2 regions of the Pseudochelatococcus lubricantis genome follow, and region 1 is predicted to be linked to the other one. Evidence: predicted binding sites of a transcription regulator. Region 1 holds the regulator's gene; the other holds the start of a gene.
The links. Region 1 encodes PhoB, which activates phosphate uptake and scavenging genes when phosphate is short. Its sites were predicted from a motif close to TGTCATNNANCTGTCAT; they were not measured.
Positions count from the first base shown of each region.

Region 2: ACFFJ7_RS08170 (YdcH family protein) is a predicted target of PhoB. The motif match lies at 10,149-10,165, and genes of this name have one in related genera.

Region 1 is NZ_JBHLXC010000005.1:1,608-16,007, forward strand. It holds partial or broken gene ACFFJ7_RS10725 (VWA domain-containing protein) at 1-464, shown strand, start outside; tRNA gene ACFFJ7_RS10730 (tRNA-Pro) at 658-735, shown strand; gene ppk2 (polyphosphate kinase 2) at 914-1,873, opposite strand; gene ACFFJ7_RS10740 (ATP-binding protein) at 1,985-3,244, shown strand; gene pstS (phosphate ABC transporter substrate-binding protein PstS) at 3,435-4,454, shown strand; gene pstC (phosphate ABC transporter permease subunit PstC) at 4,638-5,630, shown strand; gene pstA (phosphate ABC transporter permease PstA) at 5,633-6,472, shown strand; gene pstB (phosphate ABC transporter ATP-binding protein PstB) at 6,469-7,278, shown strand; gene phoU (phosphate signaling complex protein PhoU) at 7,343-8,053, shown strand; gene phoB (phosphate regulon transcriptional regulator PhoB) at 8,627-9,331, shown strand; gene ACFFJ7_RS10775 (GcrA family cell cycle regulator) at 9,483-10,079, opposite strand; gene ACFFJ7_RS10780 (aspartate aminotransferase family protein) at 10,675-11,886, shown strand; gene argF (ornithine carbamoyltransferase) at 11,883-12,875, shown strand; gene ACFFJ7_RS10790 (Hsp33 family molecular chaperone) at 12,872-13,888, shown strand; gene ACFFJ7_RS10795 (alkylphosphonate utilization protein) at 13,885-14,109, shown strand; gene ACFFJ7_RS10800 (group III truncated hemoglobin) at 14,176-14,400, opposite strand, start outside.
Region 2 is NZ_JBHLXC010000002.1:1,180,567-1,194,969, forward strand. It holds gene ACFFJ7_RS08130 (lytic transglycosylase domain-containing protein) at 1-267, opposite strand, end outside; gene fliK (flagellar hook-length control protein FliK) at 360-1,799, opposite strand; gene ACFFJ7_RS08140 (MotC family chemotaxis protein) at 1,796-3,091, opposite strand; gene ACFFJ7_RS08145 (MotB family protein) at 3,088-4,296, opposite strand; gene ACFFJ7_RS08150 (hypothetical protein) at 4,361-5,149, opposite strand; gene fliF (flagellar basal-body MS-ring/collar protein FliF) at 5,146-6,801, opposite strand; gene ACFFJ7_RS08160 (tetratricopeptide repeat protein) at 7,054-7,698, shown strand; gene ACFFJ7_RS08165 (propionyl-CoA synthetase) at 7,726-9,672, opposite strand; gene ACFFJ7_RS08170 (YdcH family protein) at 9,934-10,122, opposite strand; gene ACFFJ7_RS08175 (YdcH family protein) at 10,387-10,605, shown strand; gene ACFFJ7_RS08180 (alpha/beta hydrolase) at 10,906-11,592, shown strand; gene ACFFJ7_RS08185 (DUF1476 domain-containing protein) at 11,657-11,980, opposite strand; gene purC (phosphoribosylaminoimidazolesuccinocarboxamide synthase) at 12,431-13,228, shown strand; gene purS (phosphoribosylformylglycinamidine synthase subunit PurS) at 13,534-13,767, shown strand; gene purQ (phosphoribosylformylglycinamidine synthase subunit PurQ) at 13,769-14,403, shown strand, end outside.

The sequences.
Region 1 (14,400 bases):
ACGACATCATCAATGGCGGTGATGGCAATGACACCATCTATGGTCAGGAAGGCAACGACACCATCAACGGCGGTGCCGGTGACGACATCATCTACGGCGGCACCGGCGTAGACAAGCTGACCGGCGGCTCTGGTGCCGACATCTTCGGTTTCCGGGCCGGGGAGACAGGCATTACGGCGGCTACCGTCGACGAAATCACCGATTTCGCGACCGGCGTCGACAAGATCAAGACGGGCCTGGCAGGCAGCGGAGCCAACTATGCAGAGGGCACTGCGGCCGACTTCAGCGGCGCGCTCGCTGCTGCTAACACCGCGATTGGTGGTGCAATAAAGTACTACTTCGCGGGGGTTGGAGCGGACGGCTACCTGTTCTACGATCGGAATGGCGATGGCAATGCCGACGAAGCGATCAAGCTGACCGGTGTCGGCGTCAACGGCTTCGACTCGTCCGACATTATCGCCTGATCGCCGGGGCGCTGGCTTTAACCTGCGCCCGCCATGCGACCGAACAATCCCCTCGGGGGGCGGAAGCGCCCCGGGGGGCCATGTATTCACAAAACGCCGGAACGATACCGTTTCCCCTTGCATCCGGCCGCGGATTTTCCTAAACACCACGAACCGGCCATCGCCCCGCTCGGGCGGTGATTCCTTTTGGTCGCGGAGCGTAGCGCAGCCCGGTTAGCGCACTAGTCTGGGGGACTAGGGGTCGTGGGTTCAAATCCCGCCGCTCCGACCATTAGGGAATAAATTTCAAGAAAAATCCGAAACCGGGCACGTCGGCGCCACTGGCGTCCGGGGAATGATGGTATGCAGGTCGCGGCAATTGCGCGTGCAGCCTTGGCCTTCTTATGCTGACGCCCTGTTCCGCGGGCTTCCGGCGCGGTACGTGAATCGGTAGCGCGCCGGCCCTCCGTTCAATCGCCGTTCGCGGTCGGTTCGCCGCCCTTGCACAGGAAACGCTTCGCGGAGAGCACCACGCCGCGGTCCTCCTTGCCGATGACACTGTCGTCCCTGTCGGTGTAGGGCGTGGCGGTCAGCACGTGGCGGATGACGGCCAGGCGTGCCCGCAGCTTGTCGTTGCCGCGGATGACCGTCCAGGGGGCGTGCGGCGTGCTGGTGTGCTCGATCATGCGGTCGAAGGCGCGGGAATAAGCATCGAAGCGCGGAATCGCCTCATAGTCGATGGGGGACAGCTTCCAGTGCTTCAGCGGGTCGTGCTCGCGCGCGTGCAGCCGCGCCATCTGCATCTCCGGCCCGATGGTCAGCAGGATTTTGATCAGGCGGATGCCGTCGTTCGTCCACAGCTTTTCCAGAACCGGCGCCTCGTTCAGGAAGCGCTCGGTCTGTTCCGGCGAGCAGAAGCCCATCACCGGCTCGACGCCCGCGCGATTGTACCAGGAGCGGTCGAACAGCACGATTTCGCCCGCCGAGGGCAACTCGCTGACATAGCGCTGGAAGTACCATTGCCCGGCCTCGACGTTTGAGGGGCGGGGCAGGGCGACGATACGCACGCTGCGCGGGTTCAGATGCTGGGTGAAGCGCGTGATGGCGCCGCCCTTGCCGGCGCCGTCGCGCCCTTCGAACACCACGACGAGCCGCTCGCCGGACTGACGCACCCAGGTGGCGAGCTTCAGCAGCTCGATCTGCAGGCCGCGCAACTCCCGCCTGTAGACCTTGCTCGACAGCTTGTCGTCATAGGGAAATCCGCCCGAGCGCAGGGCTGCATCCGCGATCGCCTGCGGCAACTCGGGTGCGTGGATGTCGAACGAGGCCAGAACGTCCGACGCGCCGTGAGCTGTCTCCGCCGCCGCCACGTCCGCGTCGTCGTTCGCACCATCTCCGGATTTCCGATTTTGCCTCGCGCGATGGGCCATCTGCCGTCTCCCTGTCATGACTTTAATGGCATCATAACGGTTTATAAGCCGGGTTAACAGCCGCGCCGGCGGCAACCGGGGCGCGGACAAGGGAATCGGCAGGGAATCGGAATGGAATTGAGTTCACGGGGCATTGCCCTTCGCGCGGCCCTGTTGGCCGCCGCGATTCTGGGGCTGGTCGAGATGCTCAACGGCTCCTTCGGCTGGGCCACGCTGGCCGGCGCCGCGCTTTCGGCGCTGCTGGCGGCGGCGCTGTTCAGGGATAGCCGGCCGCTGCGCAAGCGCCTCGCGGTGGGGGGCGTGAAGCCCGCTTCCGCCAGCGCGGTTTCTCCGGCGGTGCTGCTCGCCGCCTTGCCCGATCCGGTGGTGCTGATCGACCGGCGCGGGGTGGTGCTCAACGTCAACCCGGCCGGCCGGGCCCTGTTTCCGCTGCTGGTGGAGGCGCGGCCGCTGGCGTTCATCGTGCGCGCGCCCGCTGTTCTCGACGGCATCGAGACCGTGCTGCGCGGCGGCGGGGCGGTGCAGGCGGAGTTCCGGGAGCATGGGTCGGTGGAGCGCACGCTGGAAGCGCACATTGCGCCGCTCCTCACAGGCCAGGGCCCGTTGCCCGAAGGAGCGGTGCTGCTGATCCGCGATCTCACCAGCGCCCGCCGGCTGGAGCACATGCGGGTGGACTTCGTTGCCAACGCCAGCCATGAGCTGCGCACGCCACTCGCCTCGCTGATCGGCTTCATAGAGACGCTGCAGGGGCCGGCGCGCAATGACGAGAATGCGCGCGAGCGCTTCCTGGTCATCATGCGCGATCAGGCCAGGCGCATGTCGCGTCTCATCGACGATCTGCTCTCGCTCTCCCGCATCGAGATGAACCTGCACGTGCCGCCGAGCGACACGGTTGAGGTGGGGCTGCTGGTGCGCCACATGATCGAGACCCTGGCGCCACTCGCGCAGGAACGTGGCGTCACCGTCGCGCTGGAGCTGGCGCCGATGCCCGTCTATGTGACGGGCGACCGCGACGAACTGCTGCGCGTGGTCGAGAACCTGGTCGAGAACGCCATCAAATACGGCCAGAAGGGCCAGCGCGTCGACGTATCGGTGACAAAGCGCAAGGCTGGCGGCGAGGAAGTGGTGATCGAGGTGCGCGACTACGGTCCCGGCGTGGCGCCCGAGCACCTGCCGCGCCTGACGGAGCGCTTCTACCGCGCCGATGTCGCCGAAAGCCGGGAAAAGGGCGGCACGGGGCTCGGCCTCGCCATCGTCAAGCATATCGTCAACCGCCATCGCGGCCGCCTCGATATCGAAAGCCGGAGCGGCGAGGGCGCGATGTTCAGGGTCTCGCTGCCCAGAGTCGTCCCGGCCGGGGAAGATACCTGACGGGGACCGCCGGCCAGAGAACAGAATCTCCGCGCGGGCGGATACATGTCATTGAAGTGTCATCAGAGCGTCATAGAGACTCTTGGTGACGGCCATTAAGTTCGGCCTTGTCCATGGCGACCACGCTGCGCCGGCCGCAATTCGGCGGCGGGCGGACACATTCATTTGAATCCATTCCTGGAGACGTTCCGTGAAATTCTCTCACCTCTACGCTGCCGCTGGCCTCGCGGCCGTCGCTTTCGCCGCTCCTGCGGGTGCCCAGACCGTCACGGGCGCTGGCGCCAGCTTCCCCGCGCCTGTTTATGTCAAGTGGGCTGAGGCCTTCAACAAGGAGACGGGCGTTCAGATCAACTATCAGTCGAGCGGTTCGGGCAACGGCATCAAGGCGATCAAGGGCAACACGGTTGTCTTCGGCGCCACCGACGCTCCGCTCTCCGGCAAGGATCTCGAAGAGTCCGGCCTCGTGCAGTTCCCCACCGTCATCGGCGGCGTGGTTCCGATCGTCAACCTCGAAGGCATCAAGCCGGGCGAGATCGCTCTCGACGGCGAGACGCTCGCCAAGATCTTCCTCGGCGAGATCAAGAAGTGGGACGACGCGGCCATCAAGGCGCTGAACCCCGACGTCAAGCTGCCCTCCACGGCCATCGCCGTGGTGCGCCGCGCTGACTCCTCGGGCACGACCTTCAACTTCACGAGCTACCTCTCGAAGGTTTCGGCCGAATGGAAGGACAAGCTCGGCGTCGGCACCACGGTGCAGTGGCCGGTCGGTCTCGGCGCGCCCGGCAACGATGGCGTCGCGAACAACGTCGCGAAGATCGCCGGTTCGATCGGTTATGTCGAATACGTCTACGCCAAGGCCAACAACCTGTCGTACACGCGCGTGAAGAACAAGGACGGCAAGTTCGTGGCGCCCAGCTCCGCGACGTTCCAGGCCGCCGCTGCTCACGCGGATTGGAAGTCGGTTCCCGGCTTCGGCGTGATTCTCGCCGACCAGGCTGGCGCAGACTCCTGGCCGATCACCGCCGCGACCTTCGTGCTCGTGCACAAGGAGCCGAAGGACAAGGCGCAGTCCGCCGCTGCCCTGAAGTTCTTCGACTGGGCCTACGAGAAGGGCGCTTCGATTGCCGAGGAACTGTCCTACATTCCGCTGCCCAAGAGCGTGACCGACCAGATCCGCGCTGTCTGGGCGGCTGAAGTCAAGAACAAGTAAGCGGCCTCGTCCGCAGGCTGAACGGGGGGCGCCATGCGGGTGCCCCCCGACCTTCCCCGCTGCGGCGCCTCATACCCGCGCAGGCAGTTTGCGAATGGCGCGTTTTCGCCTGCCTGCCGCATCTGCGACTGCCCCATGGCGGCGGGTTGAAAAGGGGTCCCTTCGCACACAGGCAGAGAACTCATGGCCGACGTTGCTATAAAAGACATATCCCGCGGCAACGATGCAGCGGTGAACAGATCGCAGGCCCTGAACAAATTCAGGCAGAACGACACGTTATTCTTCCACCTGACGCGGTCGGCGGCGCTTCTCGTGCTGGCGCTTCTTTTCGCCATCGTGCTGTCGCTGATCTACGGTGCGTGGCCGGCGCTCAGCCATTTCGGCCTCAACTTCTTCGTATCGCAGACGTGGGACGCCAACGCAGAGGAATTCGGCGCGCTCGCCACGATCTACGGCACCCTGGTGACATCGCTGATCGCCATGCTGATCGCTGTTCCCGTGGGTCTCGGCATCGCGGTGTTCCTGACGGAGCTGTGCCCGATGCGGCTGCGCCGCCCGATCGGCATCGCGGTCGAGCTGCTGGCCGGTATTCCCTCGATCATCTACGGTATCTGGGGCTTCTTCGTGTTCGCCCCCTTCCTGCAGCAGACGCTGCAGCCTTTCCTGATCACGTTGTTCGGCCCGGTTCCGGTGCTGAACGCGGTCTTCGCCGGCCCTCCCTACGGCCTCGGCACGCTGACGGCCGGCCTCATCCTGGCGATCATGGTGCTGCCGTTCATCGCCTCGGTGTCGCGCGACGTGTTCGAGACGGTTCCCCCGGTGATGAAGGAAGCGGCCTACGGCATCGGCTGCACCACCTGGGAAGTTGTCCGCAACGTGGTCATTCCCCACACCCGCGCCGGCCTCGTCGGCGGCGTCATGCTGGCGCTGGGGCGCGCGCTGGGCGAGACGATGGCGGTGACCTTCGTCATCGGTAACGCCAAGCAGATTTCCGCGTCGATCCTGCAGCCCGGCACCACGATCTCGGCGACCATCGCGCTCGAATACGCCGAGGCGTCCGAAGGCCTTTACCGCTCCTCGCTGGTGGCGCTCGGCCTCATCCTGTTCATCATCAGCTTCATCGTGCTGGCGGTCGCTCGCCTCATGCTGGCGCGTCTCAACAAGCTGGGGGCCTGATCATGGTATCGTATGCCGCGCGCAAGCGCAAAAACAGCATCACCATGGGCCTCTGCACGGCGGCTGCGCTGTTCGGCATCATGTGGTTGCTGCTCATCCTGGTCGTGCTGGTCTGGGAAGGTTTCTCCGGCCTGTCGCTGGCCGTGTTCACGGAAATCACGCCGAGCATGGGCTCCGTCGGGGGCGGCCTGCTCAACGCCATCATCGGCTCGATCATGATGACGGTGGTCGCTGTGCTCGTCGGCGCGCCGCTTGGCGTCCTCGCCGGAACCTACATGGCGGAATACGGCCGCTATAATAAGCTCACGAATGTCGTGCGCTTCATCAACGATATCCTGCTCTCGGCGCCGTCGATCGTCATCGGCCTGTTCATCTACGAAGTGCTGGTCGCGCCCTTCGGCGGCTTCTCGGGTTGGGCGGGCGCCGCGGCGCTGGCGGTGATCGTCATTCCGGTCGTCGTGCGCACGACGGAAGACATGCTGCTGCTGGTGCCCGGCCAGCTGCGCGAGGCGGCCACGGCCCTCGGCCTGCCGCGCTCGATCGTGATCAAGCAGGTTGCCTACAAGGCGGCGATCACGGGCATCGTCACCGGCGTGCTGCTGGCGGTGGCGCGCGTGAGCGGCGAGACGGCACCGCTGCTGTTCACGGCGCTGAGCAACAACTTCCTGAGCCTGGACATGGGCCAGCCGATCGCGAGCTTGCCGGTCGTGATCTACAACTTCACCAAGACGCCTGACGAGAACATGCAGCAGCTTGCGTGGACGGGCGCCCTGCTTATCACCTTCACGGTTCTTGCGATGAGCATTTCGGCTCGCGCTCTTTCGACGAGGAAGAAGAAATGACCACCCAGAGCGCCACGCAACCGGTGCCCCCGGCAATCCCCGCCGGCCCGCTCACCGAAAAGGTTTCGGTCCGCAATCTCAAGTTCTACTACGGCAACTCGCTGGCGCTGAAGGGCATCAACCTGCCGCTGTACGACCGGATCGTCACCGCGTTCATCGGCCCGTCGGGCTGCGGCAAGTCCACGCTGCTGCGCGTGCTGAACCGCATGTACGATCTCTACCCCGGCCAGCGGGCCGAGGGTGAGGTGCTTGTCGACGGTCAGAACGTGCTCAACCCCGGCCAGGACCTCAACGCCCTGCGCGCCAAGGTCGGCATGGTGTTCCAGAAGCCGACGCCGTTCCCGATGTCGATCTACGACAACATCGCTTTCGGCGTGCGCCTCTACGAGAGCCTGAACAAGGCGGAGATGGATGAGCGGGTCGAGTCCTCGCTGCGCCGCGCCGCTATCTGGGACGAGGTCAAGGACAAGCTGGGCGCCTCCGGCCAAAGCCTCTCGGGCGGCCAGCAGCAGCGTCTGTGCATCGCGCGTACCGTCGCCGTGAAGCCTGAGGTCATCCTGTTCGACGAACCCTGTTCGGCGCTCGACCCGATCTCGACCTCGAAGGTCGAGGAGCTGATCGACGAGCTGAAGGAAGACTACACGATCGCCATCGTGACGCATAACATGCAGCAGGCAGCGCGCGTGTCGCAGTTCACGGCGTTCATGTATCTCGGCGAACTGGTGGAATTCGCGGAAACGACGAAGATCTTCACCGCGCCGCAGGACAAGCGCACGCAGGACTATATCACGGGCCGCTTCGGCTGATGCGCAGACAGATACGGGCGGCGCGTCGCGCTGCCCGTGCTGCCTCCAAACAGGGATACTGGTGATGGCCGAACATATTGTAACTTCATTCGACGCCGATCTCGAACTCCTGCGCAGCAGGATCGCCGAGATGGGGGGCATTGCCGAGAAGCAGCTTGACGACTCCACCCGCGCGCTCGTGCGTCGTGACGTCGCTCTTGCTCAGCAGGTCATCGATGCGGACTCGCGTCTCGACAGCCTGCAGCGCGAGATCGAGGAACTCGCGGTCGCGACGATCGCCCGTCGTCAGCCGGTCGCGGTTGACCTGCGCGACATCATCTCCGCCATCCGCGTGGCGGGCGATGTGGAGCGTATCGGCGATCTGGCGAAGAACACGGCGAAGCGCGTGCTGGCAATCAGCTCCGAACTGCAGCCCGCCAAGATCGTCGGCGGCGTGCAGCACATGAGCGATCTGGTGCAGGAGCAGCTCAAGGACGTCCTCGACGCCTACGCCCAGCGCGATGAGAAGAAGGCGCTCGAAGTGTGGAACCGCGACGACCGCATCGACGCGCTCTACAACTCCGTCTTCCGCGAACTGCTTACCTACATGATGGAAGACACGCGCAACATCACGTTCTGCACGCACCTGCTGTTCCTCGCCAAGAACATCGAGCGTATCGGCGATCACACCACCAACATCGCCGAGACGATCTACTTCCTGACGACCGGCGAAACGCTGGCGGGCGAGCGTCCGAAGGGCGACACCACGAGCTTCGCCACCACGCCTGCGGTGTGATGGACGTGCAATGCCGGGGTGCCTGCGCGGCGGGGTCACTAGAGCGGTTTGCATTCAAGTCAATCCATAGAATCGAATGCAAGTTGCGATAAAATGTAGAATTTAGAGCGCACGCCCTGATTTCATCAGAGCGTGCGCTCTAGGCCGGATTTGTTGGAGGGCAGCGCTGATGAAGGGCTTCCTCCGGCATGAAGGAATGGATCGGGCGTACAGGAAAATCTGGACGTCTCAAGCGATGCGCTGATCGTTCCGGCACGTCGGGAACGCTTTCGGACTGCGGTCCGAAAGTTCTTGCTGTCGTGCGCGGCGTCATCCCATGCCAGCGGCCAAGTCCGGGAGGCGCCATGCCGGCGCTACCGGTCTCTTCGACGGGTCTCATGCGGGTCTTGTTCAAGCGCCGCACGAACCCGACCACTTCTCGACGAGTCGCGCTCTTCGGGAAACGGCGTTACCGGACAGGGTGCATTGCGCGTCGGCGCCCGTTCGCACGGCTTTGCCCACCAAGGCAGTGTAGCCCGAGCGCGTGAAGTTTCGATGTCTCGCACTTGCTGCGGGCGATACCACGAGGACCTCATGGTAGGACCACGCATTCTCATCGTGGAGGACGAGGAGCCGCTCGCGCTGCTTCTTCGCTACAACCTCGAAGCCGAGGGCTATTCCGTCGACAGCGTGGGACGCGGTGACGAGGCGGAAATCAGGCTGAGGGAGCAGGTTCCCGATCTCGTCCTGCTCGACTGGATGTTGCCCGGCCTCTCCGGCATCGAGCTGTGCCGGCGCGTGCGCGCGCGCGGCGACACCGAGCGCCTGCCGATCATCATGCTCACGGCGCGCGGCGACGAGGGCGAGCGGGTGCGGGGCCTCGCCACCGGCGCGGATGATTACGTCGTCAAGCCCTTCTCGGTGCCGGAACTGCTGGCGCGCGTGCGCGCGCTGCTGCGCAGGACCAAGCCCGGGCACGTGGCGACGCTGCTGCTGGCCGGCGATATCGAACTTGACCGCGAGACGCGGCGCGTGCGCCGCAGCGGCCGCGAGCTGCATCTGGGGCCGACCGAGTTCAAACTGCTAGAATTCCTGATGCAGAGCCCGGGCCGTGTCTTCACCCGCGAGCAGTTGCTCGACGGCGTCTGGGGGCACGATGTCTATATCGACGAGCGGACCGTGGATGTGCATGTCGGGCGTCTGCGCAAGGCCATCAACCGCGCCCGCAGTCCGGATCCGATCCGCACCGTGCGTGGCGCAGGATATGCGTTTGACGAAACCTTTGCGCGCAGCGAATAGCTGACATGCACAAATCGGGTGATCCGCTTATCCCTGCGTGCATATGCCGCAGGCGCCGCGTGTCATTGACAGTTCTCCAGCAAAAAGGCCGCCGGGAAGACCGGCGGCCTTGTCATATCGAATGCATCCATGCGGAATGCCGCGCCGCCGCTCAGGCCCGTTTGCGGTCGCGGCGACGGTCGAGCACCGGCTGGTAGGCGATGCTGGCGTGGTGCGTGCAGTAGGGCATGCCCGTCACCGCACGCGCGCCGCAGAAGCGGAAATTCGGGGAGGTCGGATCGCCGACCGGCCAGCGGCACATGTATTCGCGCAGATCCATGATCGTGACACGCTCGGACATCGGCACGACAACGTTCTCCCGCACTACGGGCACGATGTCCGTCGCGAGGGTTGCCGCCGGCATGTCATCGGGCTCCGCGGCGAGCGCCGCCGTCGCGAGGGCGGCGTTGCCGAAGGTCGATGCCAACGGCTGCGGGACCGGCGCGGGCGCGGCGACCGAAGGGGCCTGGCGGGGGGCGGAAACGACAGGCGCAGCCGGGGCCGGCGCCTTTCGCGGCGGACGGGGCGTCTGGGCGGCAGGGGCCTTCGCACGGCCCGACAGACCCAGACGATGAACCTTGCCGATCACCGCATTGCGACTGACGCCGCCGATCTCCGTTGCGATCTGGCTGGCGCTCAGGCCATCGCTCCAGAGTTTGCGCAACTGCTCGACACGTTCGTCAGTCCAGGTATTGCCGGGATCGCTCATTACTCATGCTCCATCATGCCGCGTCTCGCGCGGAATCCTTCAAGTCGCCGGCAAGTGACCTGTTGCCGGGCGCAACGTTCGCCTCATGGGAAACGCTGGAAGGAACAGCCGGACGATATTTCGTGGCTCTCAAGCGGGAAACTACTATATGCCGTGACTCTCCGGCAAGAGTCGTGCTTGCACAAGCATGCATTTTCCCACAGGAGAGATTGTAAACGAACTCTTGATGCCATGAAAAATGCTGTGAATGCCGGCAATTTCAAGGCCGTGTGACAAAATTCTTCACGCCGGCGGCTGCGGCTTCATGTCCTGCTGCCTCCGGGCCGGCTCCGGCAGCCGGCAACACGAGCGCCAATCGGCTTCAGTTTGTGCTTGAATGTCTTTCGCACTGACAATAAGTTAAACAGGTTGCCGCCCCGTGGGGCGGCTTTTTCCGTTTCCCGTGGCGGAGCCATGCCCTGTTTGCATGGAACCCGGTCCCGGGATTTCGTGTGACGGCGGATGCTGCACATGGCCGGGCGCAGGTCGCGGCCGGCGCTGCCGCTGTCTTTCGTGCGCAGGCCGTGATCGCCTGCCTGCCCCTGGAGTATCTGCTGTGACGTCGCCACTTCTGCCGACCTATGCGCGGGCTGATGTAATCTTCGAGAAAGGTGAAGGTGTCTGGCTTGTGGCGCGCGACGGGCAGCGATATCTCGACCTCGGCTCGGGCATCGGCGTCAACGCGCTTGGCTACAGCCATCCCGCGCTGCTGGCGGCGCTCGCCGAGCAGGGCGGCAAGCTGTGGCACATCTCGAACCTGTTCCAGAACCCGCAGGCGGAGCGCCTTGCCGGGCGGCTCGTCGACGCGAGCTTCGCCGATACCGTGTTCTTCACCAACTCGGGGGCGGAGGCGCTCGAATGCGCCATCAAGACGGCGCGCAAGTATCACTCGGCCGACGGCCATCCGGAGCGCTACCGCATCATCACCTTCGAAGGCGCGTTCCACGGCCGCACGCTGGCGACTATCGCCGCCGGCGGCCAGCAGAAGTATCTTGAAGGTTTCGGGCCGAAGGTCGACGGCTTCGACCAGGTGCCCTTCGGCGACTGGCAGGCGCTCGCGGCGGCGATCGGCCCGCAGACCGGCGGCATCCTGATCGAGCCCGTGCAGGGCGAGGGCGGCATCCGCCCGGTTCCGCCGGCCGATTTGCGCCGCCTGCGCCAGATCGCCGACGACAACGGCCTGCTGCTGATCTTCGACGAGGTGCAATGCGGCGTCGGGCGCACGGGCAAGCTGTTCGCCCATGAATGGTCCGGGATCGCGCCCGACATCATGGCCATCGCCAAGGGCATCGGCGGCGGTTTCCCGCTGGGGGCGAGCCTGGCGACGCGCGAGGCTTCCAAGGGCATGACGCTTGGCACCCACGGCACGACCTTCGGCGGCAACCCCCTCGCCACGGCGGTGGGTAACGCGGTACTCGACGTGATCCTCGCGCCGGGCTTTCTGGAAAGCGTGCAGGAAAAGGCCGGGTTGTTCCGCCAGCGCCTCGCGGAGCTGAAGGACCGCTATCCGGATGTGATCGCCGACGTACGGGGCGAGGGGCTGATGCTCGGCCTCAAGCTGAAGGTGCTGAACACGGACTTCGTCAGGAAGGCACTGGCGCACCGGCTGGTGGTGATCGCGGCCGGCGACAACGTGGTGCGCCTGCTGCCGCCGCTGATCATCAGCGAGGCCGAAATTGCCGAGGCAGTGGCCGGCCTCGGCGCCGTGGCGGAGACGTTCGTGACGCACGCAGACGCAGAAAACGCAGACGAAAGACATGCAGGATGACCAAGGGTAACGGAGCGACGAAAAACCGGAAGGTGAGGCACTTTCTCGATCTGAGCGATTTCTCGGGTGACGAGGTGCGGGCAGTGCTCGACCTCGGCGCGGCGATCAAGGCGCGGCGCGTCCGGGGTAGCCGGCAGGCGAGCCGACCGCTCGACGGCAAGGTGCTGGCGATGATCTTCGACAAGCCCTCCACCCGCACGCGCGTCTCCTTCGATGTCGGCATCCGCGAACTCGGCGGCGAGCCCATCATGTTGACGGGCGCGGAAATGCAGCTCGGGCGCGGCGAGTCCATTCCGGATACGGCGCGCGTGCTGTCGCGCTTCGTCGACGCGATCATGATCCGCATTCTCGACCACGCGGCCATGCTGGAACTCGCGGAATACGCGACCGTGCCGGTGATCAACGGCCTTACCAAGCTGTCGCACCCCTGCCAGATCATGGCCGACCTGATGACCTTCGAGGAGCATCGCGGGCCGATCGGCGGTCGCACGGTCGCCTGGACGGGCGACGCCAACAATGTGCTGACGTCCTGGATTCACGCGGCTGTGAAGCTCGATTTCCGGATCGCGGTGGCGACGCCGCCCGATCTCGCACCGCGCGCGGACCTCGTCAAATGGGCGCGGGCCCAGGGGGGCAAGGTGGTCATCACGGACGATCCGTTCGAGGCGGTGAAGGGGGCGGATGCCGTCATCACGGATTGCTGGGTATCGATGGGCGACGACGATGAGCGCTATCGCCATAACCTGCTGCGGCCCTATCAGGTCAACGAGAAGCTGATGGCCGCCGCCAACAAGGACGCTGTCTTCATGCACTGCCTGCCCGCCCATCGCGGCGAGGAAGTGACGGATGCCGTGATGGATGGGCCGCAGTCGGTGGTGTTCGACGAGGCGGAGAACCGTCTGCATGCGCAGAAGGGCGTGCTGGCCTGGTGTCTGGGTGTCGACCTCGCGGACGGGGAGGCGGTGCCTTCCGGAGACGGGCGGCGATGAGCGCGGCGAGCAAGCAGACGGGCGCGCAGGGCGGCGTGCCCGCCGGTGCGCGCGAGGGGGCCGATGACAGCGTGCTGCCCTTCGCCGCGGAGGGGCTCGACGTGCGTGGGCGGACGGTCCGGCTTGGCCCGTCCATCGATCTCATCCTGTCGCGGCATGGCTATCCGCCGGTGGTGTCGCGCGTGCTGGGCGAAGCGGCGGCGTTGACCGTGCTGCTCGGCTCGGCGCTGAAGTTCCAGGGGCGGTTCCAGCTCCAGACGCGCTCGGACGGGCCGGTCAGCATGGTCGTGGTCGATTTCGACACGCCAGACCGGCTGCGCGCCTGCGCGACTTTCGATGCGGACAAGGTTGCGGCGGCGGAGGCAGCGGGCGAGACCGGCACCGGCGCGCTGCTGGGCCACGGCCATCTGGCGCTGACCATCGACCAGGGCGCCGAGATGTCGCGCTATCAAGGCATCGTGGCGATCGAGGGTGGCGGCTTCGAGGATGCGGCCCACACCTACTTCCGTCAGTCCGAGCAGATCCCCACGCGCGTGCGGCTGGCGGTCGGCGAGGAGATTTCGGGAGCGGGCGAGGCGCGCCATACGGCGTATCGCGCCGGCGGCCTGATGGTGCAATTCCTGCCACAGGGAGGCGAGGGTGCCGCCGCGCAGTCCGCCGGCGATGAGGGCGACGAGGTCGACGACCGCTGGCGGGAGGCGCACCTGCTGGTCGATACGGTGGAGGATCACGAACTGATCGACTCCACGGTGTCGAGCGAGCGGCTGTTGTACCGACTGTTCCACGAACGCGGCGTGCGGGTGTTCGAGGCGCAGGGTGTGCGGGAAGCGTGCCGCTGCGACCGGAGCCGCATTCTGGCGACGCTGACGCGCTTCGACGAGGACGACAGGCGCGCCATGGTAGGGGACGACGGGCGCATCGGCGTCACCTGCGAGTTCTGCTCGCGTCATTATGATATCGATCCGGCCGAGATCGGCCTCGAAAGCGGTTCGCAGGAAGGAAGCACACCATGAGCGACGACGTCATCGTCAAGGACAGCAACGGCACGCAGCTTTCGGACGGCGATTCCGTGACTCTGATCAAGGATCTCAAGGTCAAGGGAACCTCGGAGACGCTGAAGCGCGGCACGCTGGTGAAGAACATCCACCTTACCGGCAGTCCTGGCGAGATCGAGGCCAACACCAAGCAGGTGAAAGGGCTCGTGCTGAAGACGGAATTCGTCAAGAAGGCCTGATGTGCCGAGGCATCTAGGCCCGCGGTCTCTGTGCCGGCGTGGAGTGTCCGATTCAGCCTTCCGGGATCAGCAGGGCAATTGCTGTGCCGTGTGTCCGTCAGCGTCCGGCGACGGCAGGTGCGGATTGATGAAGCGCTCGCCGCGCACGAGTTCCGCTCCATTGCTCACGGCGACGCCGTATTCGAGATTTTCGGCGATGCGCCGTGCGCGTTCGAGAAAATGTTCGGCGGCGGCCGGCGGGCATACCTCGCGCGCCACGCTCTCGAACAACCGCAGCCAGTGGTCGAAATG
Region 2 (14,403 bases), on a different contig from region 1:
GTGGTGGTTGATCTGCATGCAGCCGAGGTCGATCAGCCTCACGCCCCTGGCGCGCTCGGCATTGAGGCGCCTGACGGCCTCCCGCGCATCGGGCGCGAAATAGGCCGTGCCGGCGATGTTCATGGCGTAGGGCTGCAGGGAGCCGCGCCGGCCCGTTTCGGTGAGGCCGACGGCGTAGAGGATGTTGACCGGCACGTCGAACTCCCGCGCCGCGCGGATCATCTCGCGCTCGCAGGCGTTCGGTGCCATGGCGCCTGCACGTTCCATCCCGGCGACGAGGGCGATAAGGGTGCAGGATAACCCTGCGAGGCAGCGGGAACCGGCGCGCAAGTGCGACTCCGGGACGGGGAGCGCGACCATCAGAGATAGACGGCGCCCGGGTCGCGCCGTGCGCGCGGAGTGGCATCCGCGTGGATATCGTCTGCCTCCCGTCCCGCTGCCTGCCGGTCCGTGCCCCCGCGGTCAGGTGCCGGCCGTCGCTCCGCCCCTCCGTCGCCGCCGGTGAGGCCCGCACCGGCTTCATATCCCGCCTGTCCGTGCGCTTGTCCCGCCGTCTGCGCCGTGGGCTGGGATGCAGGCAGAGTTTGGCCGGCGGGTTGCGGGCGGGCGAAATCGATGGCTGCGATCTCCGGCTTGTATCCTGCGCGCCGCAACGCTTCCAACAGGCCCTCGCTGTCGCGTCGCAGGATTTCGACGGATTGTTGCCGCTCCGCTGTCAGACGCAGTTCCAGCGCGCCGCCGACGATGCGCAGCCGCGCGGTGACGAGGCCGAGTTCCTCCGGCTGCAATTGCAGCCGCAGGATGCGCACTGGTCCGCCGACGCCCTGCGCAGCCGGAGCGGGCGCGGGGGCTGGCACGCGCTGGGCGTCGCTGGCCGGCTCTGAATCTGATGTCAACGCCCGCGCCTGCGCGACGATCTGGCCGATGGCGCGCGCGAACGCACCATTCGCGCTGTCGGGGAGGCCCGGTCCGGGCGCTGCCGATTCCACAACGGCAGACCGCGTCGCCGTGCCCGCGCGCGCCGTGACCTGCTGCTCGTCGGATGTTTCCGTGCCGACATGTTGTCCAACCATGCGCCGATCGGCAGTGATGCCGTCCTCCGGCGCGCTGACGGCGGCAGTCGCCGTCGCGGTGTGGGACGCCGCATCGCGGGATAGGCCGCCGCCGGAAAAGCCGCCGCGTGTGGGCATGTCCGTTGGCGCGAAATGCGTTTCCCGGCCAAGGACGGTGAGGCGCGCCGTCTGCCCTTCCGTGGTGGCGCCCGCATTGCCGACGGCCGAGATGCCGCGCCGCGGTTGCGCGTCATGCGGAGACGGACGGGCTTCCGGCTGCTCCTGTTCCGGTTCGGCGGACGCTCCCGGTGTCCCGTATGTTTCCGCGCCCCTGCTCAGCAAACCCGCCAGCAGGGCGGGAAGGTCCGTTTTCGCAGGCGAGGCCGTGTCCGGCCTGCCCGGCGTGACGTTGTCGTCTTCGGGATCGGGCGTGTCGGAATCCGGCAGGCCGGGCTCGACAATCCCGTCGCGCGCGCCGATGGGTGCGGAAGCAAGGGAAGGGGAGGCAACGGTCGCACGGTTGAGAGACGCAGCTGTGTCAAGGGGCCAGACATGCGGTGCGCGGGATCGCGCATCGTGCCGCCCGGCGGTGGTTTCTTCCGTCGTTTCCTCGCCCGTCGCTGCCTCCTGCCCGAGGCTGTCGTAGACACGGGTGAAGCTGCCGTCGTCGGTGGCCTTGCCTGATTGCGGCTTCCTGCCGGCGGCGGGGGTATCGGCCGCTGCGGCTGCGGCATCGATCGCGCTCATGAACCCAACTCCTCGTCAATCAGCCTGTCGCTGTCGCTGATCAGTTGTCTGATCCGGGTGACCGTGGCATCGAGCTGCGGCTCCATGCCGCCGCCGGCCCGCTCAGCGACGGCGGCGGCCTCGTCGCTTGCCCGGGGCGCCGGCGCCTCCGGCATGCCGGGCAGGTCCCGGATGCGCGTGGCGAGATAGATCGCCGACTCCAGCAGGCCGACATCGTCCGGTGGCAGGCGCTTGCGGTCGATGGACAGCAAGGCCTGCTTGCCCTGCGCGAATTCGTTCTCGTTGACGATGATCGCAGCTGCCTGATAGAGCTTTGCCCGTTCGCGAGCGGTGCTGTCCTCGGACGCGAGTTCGAGCGCCCGCGTCGCACCGAGCGCCGCCATCCGCGTCTTGCCCTGCGACAGGGCCTGCCTGGCGAGAATGAGGTTGATGTTGATCTGCGCGGGTCTGTCCAGCGCCGCCAGAAGGTCGGACAACCATCTTGCCTCTTCCTCCGTGCCGGTCATGTCGAGGCGCACGAGGGCGGCCGAAAAGCGCTGGTGGAAATCGCCTGCGTAGACCGAACGCGGATAGCGTTGCAGATAATGCTTCGCCAGCGTCTTGAATTTCTCACGCTTGCCGAGCTGGCCGGCGAAAAACATCTCGCGCCGCAACGCGCCTTCGTCGATCAGCGTGCCCGGCAGCAGCAGGCGGCTGAGATCGAGACGGGCCATCGCTGTTTCGGGATCGCGGCGCGCAAGGAGCGTCGACTGGACGAGCGCGATGCGTCCGTCAAGGCCAGGCGCGAGGGCGCGGGGATCGATGTTTTCGAGCTGCGCAAGCGCTTCCTCCTCGTCGCCCTCGACGTACGCGAGCACGCCTTTCAGCAGTTCCGGCGCGACGGCGGGCGGGGGATCGAGCCGGGCGAGCTTGCGCAGGATGACGGGCGAACCGCCGCTGAGCACGAAGCTCAGGGCGGCGCGGGCATTACGCGGCTCCTGCCACGCCGCGTCCGGCGTGGCCAGCAACTGCTGCTCGATCTGCGACAGCAGCGGCGACTGGAGTTTCAGCGCCTCGCGTGAGCCATGCGCCGTGCGATCCTGGATGGACTGCAGCGTGCGCAGCAGCCGGTAGGGCTCACCGGGCGAGCCGCTGTCCGGCTCGGGCAACGTCTGCTCGGGCAACGCCGGTTCGGGCGCGGCTGCTTCCGGCGCGGCTTGCGCGAACATTCCGGCGGCTGGCAACAGAAGCGCGGCGGCGAGACAGGCGGCCGCACGCAGCACGCGCCGGGGAGGGGGATGGCTGACGGTCATGAGCCTTTCTCCCGGAGCAATATCTCGATGCGGCGGTTCTCGGGCGCCCTGGTGTTCCCGGCGTTGCGCGGCAGGCGGTCGGCGTGGCCCTCGATCCGTTCGATACGCTCCTCCTTGAGGCCGCCGCGGATGAGCATGTAGGACGCCATGTGCGCGCGGGCCGAGGACAACCGCCAGTTGTCGTAAGTGTCGGACCTGAAGGGAAGCGAGTCCGTGTGTCCGCGAATGACCACCGTGCCGGGGCGGCCGGCGAGGGCGGCAGCGATGCGGGCTATGGCGCGCACGACGGCCGGGTTGGGCTCTGCCGAGCCCATGGAGAACATGCTGAACTTCTCGGCGTCCGTCAGGCTGATCAGGATGCCCTCGTCCGTTCTCTCGACCTTGATCTCGGGCGCGCCGGGGGCGGGGCTTTCGTCCTTCAGCGCGTCGGCGACACCCTTCCTGAGCGCTGCGGCCTCTCGCGCCTGTTCCTCCTGTGGCGCCTCGATGATGCCGGGCGCCGTGGCGGCCTCGCCGGCGCGGGCGGGCGGCGGCGAGGCGGCCTGACCGGTGGTGGCCTCGCCGGTAGCCGCATTGGACGTCTGCCGTTCCGTGCCGCCGGACGCGCCCGCCTGCGGCTGGCCGTCCTGCGAAATCGCCGCCGGCTGTCCCTGCGGGGCGAGGCGCCAGTAGGACGGGTCGAAGGGATCGCGGATTGTCGGCGTGCGCGGCGTCGGAGCGCCGGCCTGCTCCGTCGCGGCCTCCGCCGGCTGCCGGGCGGGTTTCGCGGCCGGCTTGTCGTCGGCGGCGAGCTTGGCCAGTATCGCGTAGGGGTCCACGAACAGGGCGCTTTCGGGATACCGGGGCTTCGCCGGATGGGCGGCGTCGCCGGACATCTTCTCGCTCGCGCCCTTGCTCGCGTTTTCCTCCCGCGTCGGACCGGGCGCTTTCCCGGCCTCCTCCGGATCCCGAACGGTCTCCAGCGGTTCCTGGACGCCCTTGCGCGTTGGCGAGACGTCGGCGAGCTTGATCGGGTTGAAGTAGTTGGCGACCGAGGCCTGCTGATCCCTGGAGGTCGAATTCAGCAGCCACATGATCAGGAAGAACGCCATCAGGGCGGTCATGAAATCGGCATAGGCGATCTTCCAGATGCCGTGTGCCCCATGCTCCTCCTCCTCATGGTGGCGACGCTGGATAAGGATCGGTTCGTGTTCGGGCTTGTCCATCGCGTCTGCTCACTCCGATAGGGCGCAGGGGCAGGACGATCTCTTGCCTGACAGCCTTCCCGCTCTATGTATCCGCATGCCCGCCCAGCGCCTCCTCGATGAGGCCGTTCCAGACATCGAGCTGTGTCACGCAGACTGTGCTGCCGGCGACCACGCGGACGTCGGGCTTTTCCGTGACGGTGAAGGCGATCCGCCCCGCGTGGCCGGGAGCGCCTGCCATGACGGCGCCGCGGATCGCATCGATCAGGTCGCCTGGGCCGGAAATCTCGATTCTGGCATGATTCACATCGCCGAGAAGGGCGGCGACCGTCCGGTGCAGCGCCGCAACCGCCTTCTCGCGAATGGCCTGTTTGAGAAAGGGCGTGAACATCCGCGCCACCGTTCCGGACAGGCCATCCTCGATCTCTTGCAGGGCGGCGGTCATCCGCTCGGCCAGCCGGGTGGACTCCTCGGCGACCCACCGTGCGCGGGCTTCGGCGAGTTGTCCGGCATGCGCCTCGCGCTCCCTGCCGAGCGCCTCGGCAAGCGTGGCCTCGGCCTTTCCGGCCGCCTCCCTGCGCACCTTGTCGCCATGTTCCTTCAGCAGAGCCTCGATATCGACCGGCGGCGCCGGATCGATGAGCGGGGCAATGAAGGGCTCGCCGGCCTGCTCCGCCGGTCGTGCCACCGACCGCAGCTTGCTGCTGGCCGACCGGATCCGGGCGCCGGGCGGCAACCGGCCGGCCTCCGCGCGCGGGGCAGGAGGCGGGGGTTCCGCCGGCGCCGCCGGCTGCGGGCCCGAGGAGTCCGCGATGGAGCCGGAGCTGTCGTCAGTATCGAAATCCGGCAGGCAGGCGGCGAGCGATGTCTTCATGATGCAGCGCTTTCACGATGGAGCCACTCGCGCAGAACGGCCGCGGCCCGGTCTTCATCAAGAGCGATGACCTGTTCGAGCCTCTTTTGCGCCTTGCGCTGGATGCTTTCCGTCAGGTCCTCGATCAGATGGAAATCCTCGCCGGGGCCGGCCAGCGCGGGCCGCGCCTGGAGCGTGCCCTGCTGCGCCTCGCCCATTCCGGACGCATCGTCCAGCGCCAGCACCGCTTCGGCGTCGCCCTTGATCTCCGGGCGGGCCAGAATGGCGTTGACCGCCGGCCGCAGGCCGAACCAGATCAGCAGAAGCGAGACGACGAGAATGGTTGCCGCGTTGATGACATTGCCCATCTGCCGCAGCAGGAGTTCGGTGATCGACAGCGGCGGGTAGGGATCGAGCTGCCGCCCGTCCTCCGGGAAATCGACCGCCAGCACCTTGATGGTGTCGCCGCGACTTTCGGAATAGCCTGCGGCCGAGCGCGTCAGCGCCTCGATCTCGGCGACCTGTCTGTCGACGGCTTCCTGCGACGGGTCGCCGCCGATGAGCTGCCGGATGCGGGCGCGGTTGATGAGCACCGCCACCGACATCTTCTCGACGCTGTAGCCCTCGCGAACCGTCTGCACCGTCTTGGACGAAATCTCGTAATTGGTGACGTCCTCGCGCCGGCTCGAGTCGGTGCTGGCCGTCTCGCCCGGTGCCGCGTTCGGCGCCCCCTGCGGGATATTCTGCTGCACGGTCGCCGGCGTCTGCTGGTTGGCGTTCTGGGAGGCCTCCGACTCCCGCACGGCGCGCGTCGACCGCTCCACCCGCGAATCCGGATCGTAGATCGTCTCATGCGTGCTGGTCCTGTCGGTGTTGAGGTCGACGGCGATGCTGACCTCGAAATTGTCGAGACCGAGGAAGGGGGTCAGCGCCCGCCTGACGTTCTCCTGCAGGTCGGCGGCGATGGATTTTTCCGTGGCGTTCGCCTGACCGGGCCCCACGCCGCTGCGGCTGTCGCCCGCCGCGAGCAGCACGCCGTCCGTGTTGAGCACCGACACGCGCTCCACGGTCAGGCCCGGAATGGCCGATGACACGAGGTTGCGGATCGCCTGTGCCGAACTCGTGTCGTCGGACGGCTCCGTGCGGATGACCACCGATGCCGAGGCCGGTTGCTGCTCCCGGCGGAAGGAGCCGCGGTCCGGCAGCACGATATGGACACGGGCCGCCTTGACGCCCTTGATGGTCTGGATCGTCCGCGCCAGCTCTCCCTCAAGGGCGCGCACGCGCGTCACCTCCTGCATGAAGGAGGTGAGGCCGAGCGAGCCGAGATCATTGAACAGTTCGTAGCCGGAACTCGCGCTCTGCGGCAGGCCCTTGCCCGCGAGCAGCATGCGCGCGGCAGCCGTATTGCCGTGCGAGACATAGACGCTGGTGCCGTCCGCGCTGACGTCGAAGGGGATATCGCCGTCGCGCAGGGCCGCCCCGATGCGCGTGACGTCGTCCCTGCTCAGGCCCGTGTAAAGAACCTCCATCTCCGGACGGCTGAGGTAATAGGCGCCCAGCGCCACGGCAAGGAAGACCGTCAGGCCGACGATGGCAAGCGCGGCGAGCCGCCGCGCCCCGAGGTCGCGGATATTGCCCCACAGCTTCTCGGCATGCTCACGACCGGTCATGGCCATCCCACGTAAAAACCATTCATCAGCCCGACGGGCGCGGCGTTAACCATTTGCTAACCAAGATTCTGTCTACTAACCCCGATAACGTCGCGGCGATTCACGCGCGTTGCCCAAGCTGTCACGGCAACCTTGTCTGGGGATTGCGTCCGGCATTGCTTGCCGCGCCTTTTCCGTGCTTCGCGAGGTTCGGCCTCTGTTGTCCGCACAGATTTGGCTGGCAACACGCCCTGAAGCCGCTATCATCGCCGCATGAAGATTTTCGCGATCCGGCTTGCCGCCATCAGGAAGCTGTTTCAGTGCGGGCCGGGCCTTCCGGTGCGCGCGACGTTGCTAGCGCTTGCCCTGTTGGGCGCGGGTCATCCGCCTGCTGCGCGCGCCGACGGTGTCGCCTCGCCCGATGCTTCGCGGGAAAGCGGGAGCGCCCTCGACACGCTCTACGAGCAGCTTGCCGGGGCGCGGGATGCGCGCGAGGCGAAACGGATCGAGGCGGCCATCGCCCGCAACTGGCTGCGCTCAGGCAGCGATACTGCCGACCTGCTGCTGACGCGCGCCCACACGGCGCTTGGCGTCGACGACGCCGCCCTCGCCATCGAGCTGATCGACAGGGCCATTGCCCTGAGGCCGGACTGGACGGAGGCCTATGCCCTGCGGGGGCAGGTGTTCGCCGCTATCGGCGACGACGAGCGGGCCGTCGCGGATATCAATCAGGTGTTGCTGCGGGACGGGCGACATTTTGTCGCGCTGCAAACCCTCGCCGAAATCCTCGAACGCACGGGCATCCGCAAGGGCGCGCTTACGCTTTATGAACGGGCGCTCGCCGTCAACCCGCATCTCGACGGGGCGCGCACGGCGCTGGAGAAGCTGCGCAGCGCGGTCGAGGGGCGGCCGCTGTAGAGCAGCCGCCTCCGTTCTTTTTCCTTGTCAGAGGCCGTGGCTTTTCAGCGCCTCGGCGATTTCATCCAGCGACTGCGGGTCCTCGATGGTCGCCGGCAGCGACCACGCCTGGCCGTCGGCAATCTTCTTCATGGTGCCGCGCAGGATCTTGCCGGAGCGGGTCTTGGGCAGCCGCCCCACGGTGATCGCGAGGCGGAAAGCGGCGACCGGGCCGATCTGCTCGCGCACGCGCGCGATCAGATCCTTCTCGATATCGGCCGGATTGTCCGTGACTCCGCTCTTGAGCACGACGAAGCCGCACGGCACCTCGCCCTTGAGAGAGTCGGCGATGCCGATGACGGCGCATTCCGCCACCGCCGGGTGGCTCGCCAGCACCTCCTCCATACCACCCGTGGACAGGCGGTGGCCGGCGACGTTGATGATGTCGTCGGTGCGGCCCATGATGAAGATATAGCCGTCCCTGTCCTTGAAGCCGGCGTCCGACGTCTTGTAGGCGCCAGGGAACTCGGAGAGGTAGCCGTCGCGGAAGCGCTCATCATTGCGCCACAGGGTGGGCAGGCAGCCGGGCGGCAGCGGCAGCCTGATGATGATGGAGCCCATCGTCTCGGCCGGCACCTCGTTGTTGCCCTCGTCGACGATGCGCACGTCATAGCCGGGCATCGGCACGGTCGACGACCCGGCCTTGACCGGCAGCACGCCGAGCCCCACCGGATTGCCTGTGATGGCCCAGCCGGTTTCCGTCTGCCACCAGTGGTCGATGACGGGAATCTTCAGCGTGTCGCGCGCCCAGTTCACGGTGTCCGGATCGGCGCGCTCGCCGGCGAGGAAGAGCGTGCGCAGCTTCGACAGGTCATACGGCGGCAGCAGCTTGCTGTGCGGATCTTCCTTGCGGATGGCGCGCAGCGCCGTGGGCGCGGTGAACAACGCCGCCACGTTGTATTCGCCGATCACGCGCCAGAAGGCGCCCGCGTCCGGCGTGCCGACAGGCTTGCCCTCGTAGATGACAGTGGTGCTGCCGTTGATGAGCGGGCCGTAGACGATGTAGCTGTGGCCGACGACCCATCCGATGTCGGAGGCGGTCCAGAATACCTCGCCGGGCTTGATATCGTAGAGGTTCTTCATGGTCCAGGCCAGCGCCACCAGATAGCCGCCGGTGTCGCGCACGACGCCCTTGGGTTTGCCCGTCGTGCCGGACGTATAAAGAATGTAGAGTGGATCGGTCGCCTTGACCGGGACGGGCGGCGCGGAGAGCCCGGCTTCGCGGGCCCTCTCCACGAGCCCGGCCCAGTCGTGATCGCGCCCCTCGACCAGTTCGGCACGGGCCTGCGGACGCTGGAACACGAGAACCGCGGGCCTGGCGTCGGCAAGCCGCAACGCCTCGTCGAGCAGGGGCTTGTAGGCGACGACGCGCGAGGGCTCGATGCCGCAGGAGGCGGTGAGGATGACCTTGGGCTCTGTGTCCTCGATGCGCGTCGCGAGTTCCGGCGCCGCGAAACCGCCGAACACCACCGAATGGATCGCGCCAAGCCGCGCCACGGCCAGCATGCCGATGACGGCCTCCGGAATCATCGGCATGTAGATGATCACGCGGTCGCCCTGCGTGACGCCGAGATCGGCGAGGACGGCGGCGAGCGTCTGCACCTCGCTCAGCAGGCCGTTGTAGGAGATGACCCTTTTCGAGTCCGTCACCGGGCTGTCGTAGATGATGGCCGGCTGCGATCCGCGCCCCGCGTCGACGTGGCGGTCGATGGCGTTGTAGCTCGCGTTCAGCGTCGCGTCCGGAAACCAGCGGCCGTAGACGCCCTCCTGCGGGTCGAAGATGCGGGAAGGTGCGCGCACCCAGCTTATGGCGCCGGAAGCCTCGCGCCAGAACTCCTCCGGGTCGGCCTGCCATCGGGCATACGCCTGCGCATAAGCGCTGTTGGCGCCTTCGGGCGTGGCGTCGGGCGATGATGGGGTGTTGTCTGCGGTCACGGCTCTCCTCCCTCGTTGAGCTTCGAGCGACGGGTCTCGGCCCGGGCATTCGGTGAGGCAGCGGGCCGGCGCGCTTTCAGCGGAACGTAGGAGGATGGAAAATGTCGCGCAAGCCTTGAGCGATTACAACTTTCGTCGGTTATCGCTGGCCGGGCGCAATATCCGGAATGTTGCGGCTGGCGTATACGCCTGCGCTGTCTGTCCGCCGCGACGGTCTCTATCGCGGCGGTGGCACAGGCGCTAACGGATGTGTGTCAAGCTTCAGTTAAGCTTTTGACCATCCTTCCTGGAATAGATACGTGTAATTTCATCCTTGAGTTGAAGTTTGCGGCGTTTAAGCTCGGCTATCTGTTCGCTATTGATGTAAGGTTTGGTGAGGTGTGTCTTGATTTCTCGTTCGATTGACTCGTGACGGCGTTCCAATTCGAAGAGGTGACCTTCAAGGGACATCGAATAACCTCCATACCGATTGCCGATGTCGTCAGTCTGACATAAAACGACGGAAGGTCAAACGCGATTCGCGCACGGCACGGAGAAAAATGTCGCACGCAAGAACGATTGTGCGGCGCAGCAGGGGCCGGAATGGCGTTCCGGCACCCTCATGTGGGGATGGCGTCATCCTGTCCATAACTGTTCAAAGAACCCTTGCGGCGCGACCATTTCCTCGCATAAGGTGCCGCACGTGGGCGCAATCCGGATAGTGCCGGGGCGGTGATGGCATTCGATCTGGATACTGAAGAACGCACGATACTGGCGGCCGAGCTTGAGCGGCTGCGCGGCGAGCACCGCGAGCTTGACGCGCGGATTTCCGCGCTTGAAGGCGAGGGGGCCGCTTTCCAGCTTCAGGTGCAGCGCCTGAAGAAGAACAAGCTCGCGCTGAAGGATCGCATCGCCTATCTTGAGGATCAGTTGACGCCCGATATCATCGCCTGAAGGCGCATCGCTGAGCCGGAGCAGCGAGGCCGCCATTTTCGCCCGCGTGCACGTCTCCGTAAAGCAGTTTGCATTCAATCTGAGTTGTCAAATTGAATGCAAGTTGCGGAAAAATATAGAATTCAGACCATTTCTACGTTTCGTTGAAACGCAACAATGGCCTATGTTACTTGTTTTGATGCAATTCCGGACGCAAAAGGTGTCTCCACTTCCGCCGGAAATGCTCTAGTCCATGCATCGGGTTGATCCCGATAACGGTATCCGTTTCATAGGCTTGATGCGTTATCGACCGGAGGTTCCATGGCAATTATCGACGGACCGCGGCTCGCCGCACGTTCGGGCAACGCCCGCCAGCTCGTCGTCTTCCTGCATGGCTATGGCGCGAACGGCAACGATCTGATCGACATCGGACGCGAATGGCAGCGCTGGCTGCCCTATGCGGCCTTCGTCTCCCCGCACGCGCCGGAGCCGTGTCCGGCGTCCGGCATGGGCCGGCAATGGTTCGCGCTGACCTTTCGCGATCCTGACGAGCGCTGGCGCGGCGTCAATCACGCGGCACCGTCGCTGGAGGCGTTTCTCGACGCGGAGCTGCAGCGCCACGGGCTCACGCCTGACCGGCTGGCGCTGGTCGGGTTCAGCCAGGGCACCATGATGGCGCTGCACGTCGGACTGCGTCGCAGGGTCGCGCCGGCTGCGATTGTCGGCTATTCGGGCATTCTGGTGGTGCCGCCCGGGGGCGGCGCGGAGCCCGCGTCCCGGCCGGGCGCGGCGGCTGTGCCGCCGATTCTGCTCGTGCACGGGGAGGCGGACGAGGTGATCCCGGTGGACGGGCTGTTCTTCTCGGCCGAGCGGCTGGCCGGCGAGGGCCTCGGCGTGCAATGGCATCTTTCGCCGCATATCGGCCATGGCATCGATGGTGGCGGCCTGCGCCACGGCGGACTGTTCCTGACGTCGTCCTTCGGGCTGCCGTTCCCCGAACAGGCATGAGCCCGGCTCCCCGGCTTCCGTCCACCCCGAAACGGCGGCGGACGGTGCCGGGTGGGAGACGCGGTTACGCGCCGCTGCGGACTTCGGCGTGGGCGCGCACCAGCAGCGCTTCCATCTCGCGGCGAATCTGGTGGTCGGACTGCTCGATGCCGGCGGCGTCGAAATCGGCGCGGATCTTGCGGAACACGTCCTCGTCGCCGGGCTCCTCGAAGTCCGACAGCACGACGGAGCGGGCATACTCGTCCGCCTGCGCGCCGGTCTTGCCCAGCTTATCGGCGGCCCAGAGGCCCAGCAGCTTGTTGCGGCGGGCAACGGCCTTGAAGCGAAGTTCCTGGTCGATGGCGAACTTGGCCTCTTCTGCCTTCTGACGATCGTTAAAAGTTGTCATCGGTCGTGCTCCCCGTGCAGATACATCTACATCCTCTGCGGATACAGTCGATATAATGTGCCGTGCGGGCGATGGCCAGTGCATTTTCAGATGACGCCCGTTCCGACTCACGTCCGGAAGATACCGGCAGGGATGTGCGGAAAATTTGCGTGTTCCGTCTGACGGCAGCATGACAGAACGGCGACGCCGTCGCGGAAACAGTATGGTGCCGGACGGCGCCGTTAACCATAACTTGCCGTTAACCATAATAAATTATAATGATATATTTCCGGTGCGCCAAAAGCACGGACGGACGAGGGCCGCAGACCCGCCGGCCGGCGTTGTGCTTTTGCGCGCGATCGGATAGGTTGCGGGGCAGACGGCAAGCCGCCTGTCCGGCATCGGAAGTCACTGACCGGTTTTCCGCCTGTTTCGAGCCGCGGATCGTTTAATTCGGAGCCACGGCACCCTATGGATTTCCTCAAGATACGGTACACGCCGATGAATCGCCGCCGTCGTATTTACGAGGGTAAGGCAAAGGTCCTCTATGAAGGGCCGGAGCCGGGAACCCTCATTCAGCACTTCAAGGACGACGCGACCGCCTTCAATGCCAAAAAGCATGAGGTGATCGATGGCAAGGGAGTGCTGAACAACCGCATTTCCGAATACATCTTCACCAAGCTCAACGAGATCGGCGTGCCGACGCACTTCATCCGGCGTCTGAACATGCGCGAACAGTTGATCCGCGAGGTCGAGATCATTCCGCTCGAAGTCGTCGTGCGCAACGTCGCGGCCGGCTCGCTGTCGACGCGGCTCGGCATCGAGGAGGGCACGCAGCTCCCCCGCTCGATCATCGAGTTCTACTACAAGAACGACGCGCTGAACGACCCGATGGTGTCGGAAGAGCACATCACGGCCTTCGGCTGGGCCACTCCGCAGGAGATTGACGACATCATGGCGCTCGCCATCCGTGTCAACGACTTCCTGACCGGCCTCTTCCTCGGCATCGGCATCCGCCTTGTCGACTTCAAGATGGAGACCGGCCGGCTGTGGGAAGGCGATATGATGCGCATCGTCGTCGCCGACGAGATTTCTCCTGATTCCTGCCGGCTGTGGGACGTCAAGTCCTCCGACAAGCTCGACAAGGACCGCTTCCGCCGCGACATGGGCGGCCTGGTTGAGGCCTATTCGGAAGTGGCGCGCCGGCTCGGCATCCTGGGTGAGAGCGAGAACCCCGCGCGCGGGGACTCCCCCCGCCTGGTGGAGTAGCACGCCGCGCCGGAAGGCGCGACGCGGAAGGATGGCGCGGCACGGTGTCACGTCCGCTACAGTTCCGCGGTGCTGGCAGCCGCGCGGATGGATTGCGCGGGACGAATGCCGCAGTGGATTGCGAACAGCATCAATATTGACTACAGCGGGGGCTTGAGGCCCCCGTTCGCGTACCTATCTGCAAGAGACGGATCGCAGGGCGGAGGGGACCGCCGTTCGACAGGGAGCAAGCCATGACCGCCGCAGAACACACCGCCCCGCAGAAGACGACCGCGCATGCCCCCGGCCATGCGCCGCGGGCGCGCGTGACGGTTACCCTCAAGAACGGGGTGCTCGACCCGCAGGGCAAGGCGATCGAAGGGGCGCTGGCCTCGCTCGGCATCGCGGGCATCGCCGGCGTGCGGCAGGGCAAGGTGTTCGACATCGCGCTCGCCGGAGCCGATCCGGAGCACGCGAGGGCGCTGCTCGGCGAGGCGTGCGAGAAGCTGCTCGCCAACACCGTGATCGAGAACTACAGCATCGAATTGTTGGACGCCTGACATGAAAGCCGCCGTCATCATCTTCCCCGGCTCCAATCGCGATGGCGATGTGGCGCAGGCGCTCGTTCAGGCTGGCGCGAGCGTGACCAAGGTTTGGCACGCCGACAGCAGCCTGCCCGCCGGCACCGATCTCGCCGTGCTGCCCGGCGGGTTTTCCTATGGCGACTATCTCCGCTGCGGCGCCATCGCCGCGCGCGCGCCGGTGATGGACGCGGTGCGCAGCCACGCGGCGACGGGCCGGCTGGTGCTCGGCATCTGCAACGGCTTCCAGATCCTGTGTGAATCCGGCCTGCTGCCGGGCGTGCTGATGCGCAATGCCGGCCTGAATTTCATCTGCCGCCGCCAGTTCCTGCGCGTCGAGCGCAACGACACCGCCTTCACGCGCCGCTATGCGCAGGGGCAGGCCATCGACGTCGCGATCGCCCACGGCGAGGGCAACTTCGTCGCGGACGAGCGGACGCTGGCGCAGATCGAGGGCGACGGGCGCGTGGCGTTCCGCTACGCCGACCGCGCGGGCGCGGTGACGCCGCAGGCCAACCCGAACGGATCGCTGAACAACATCGCCGGCGTCTATTCCGAAAAGTTCAACGTCCTCGGCCTGATGCCGCATCCGGAGAACCTGATCGACGACCTCGT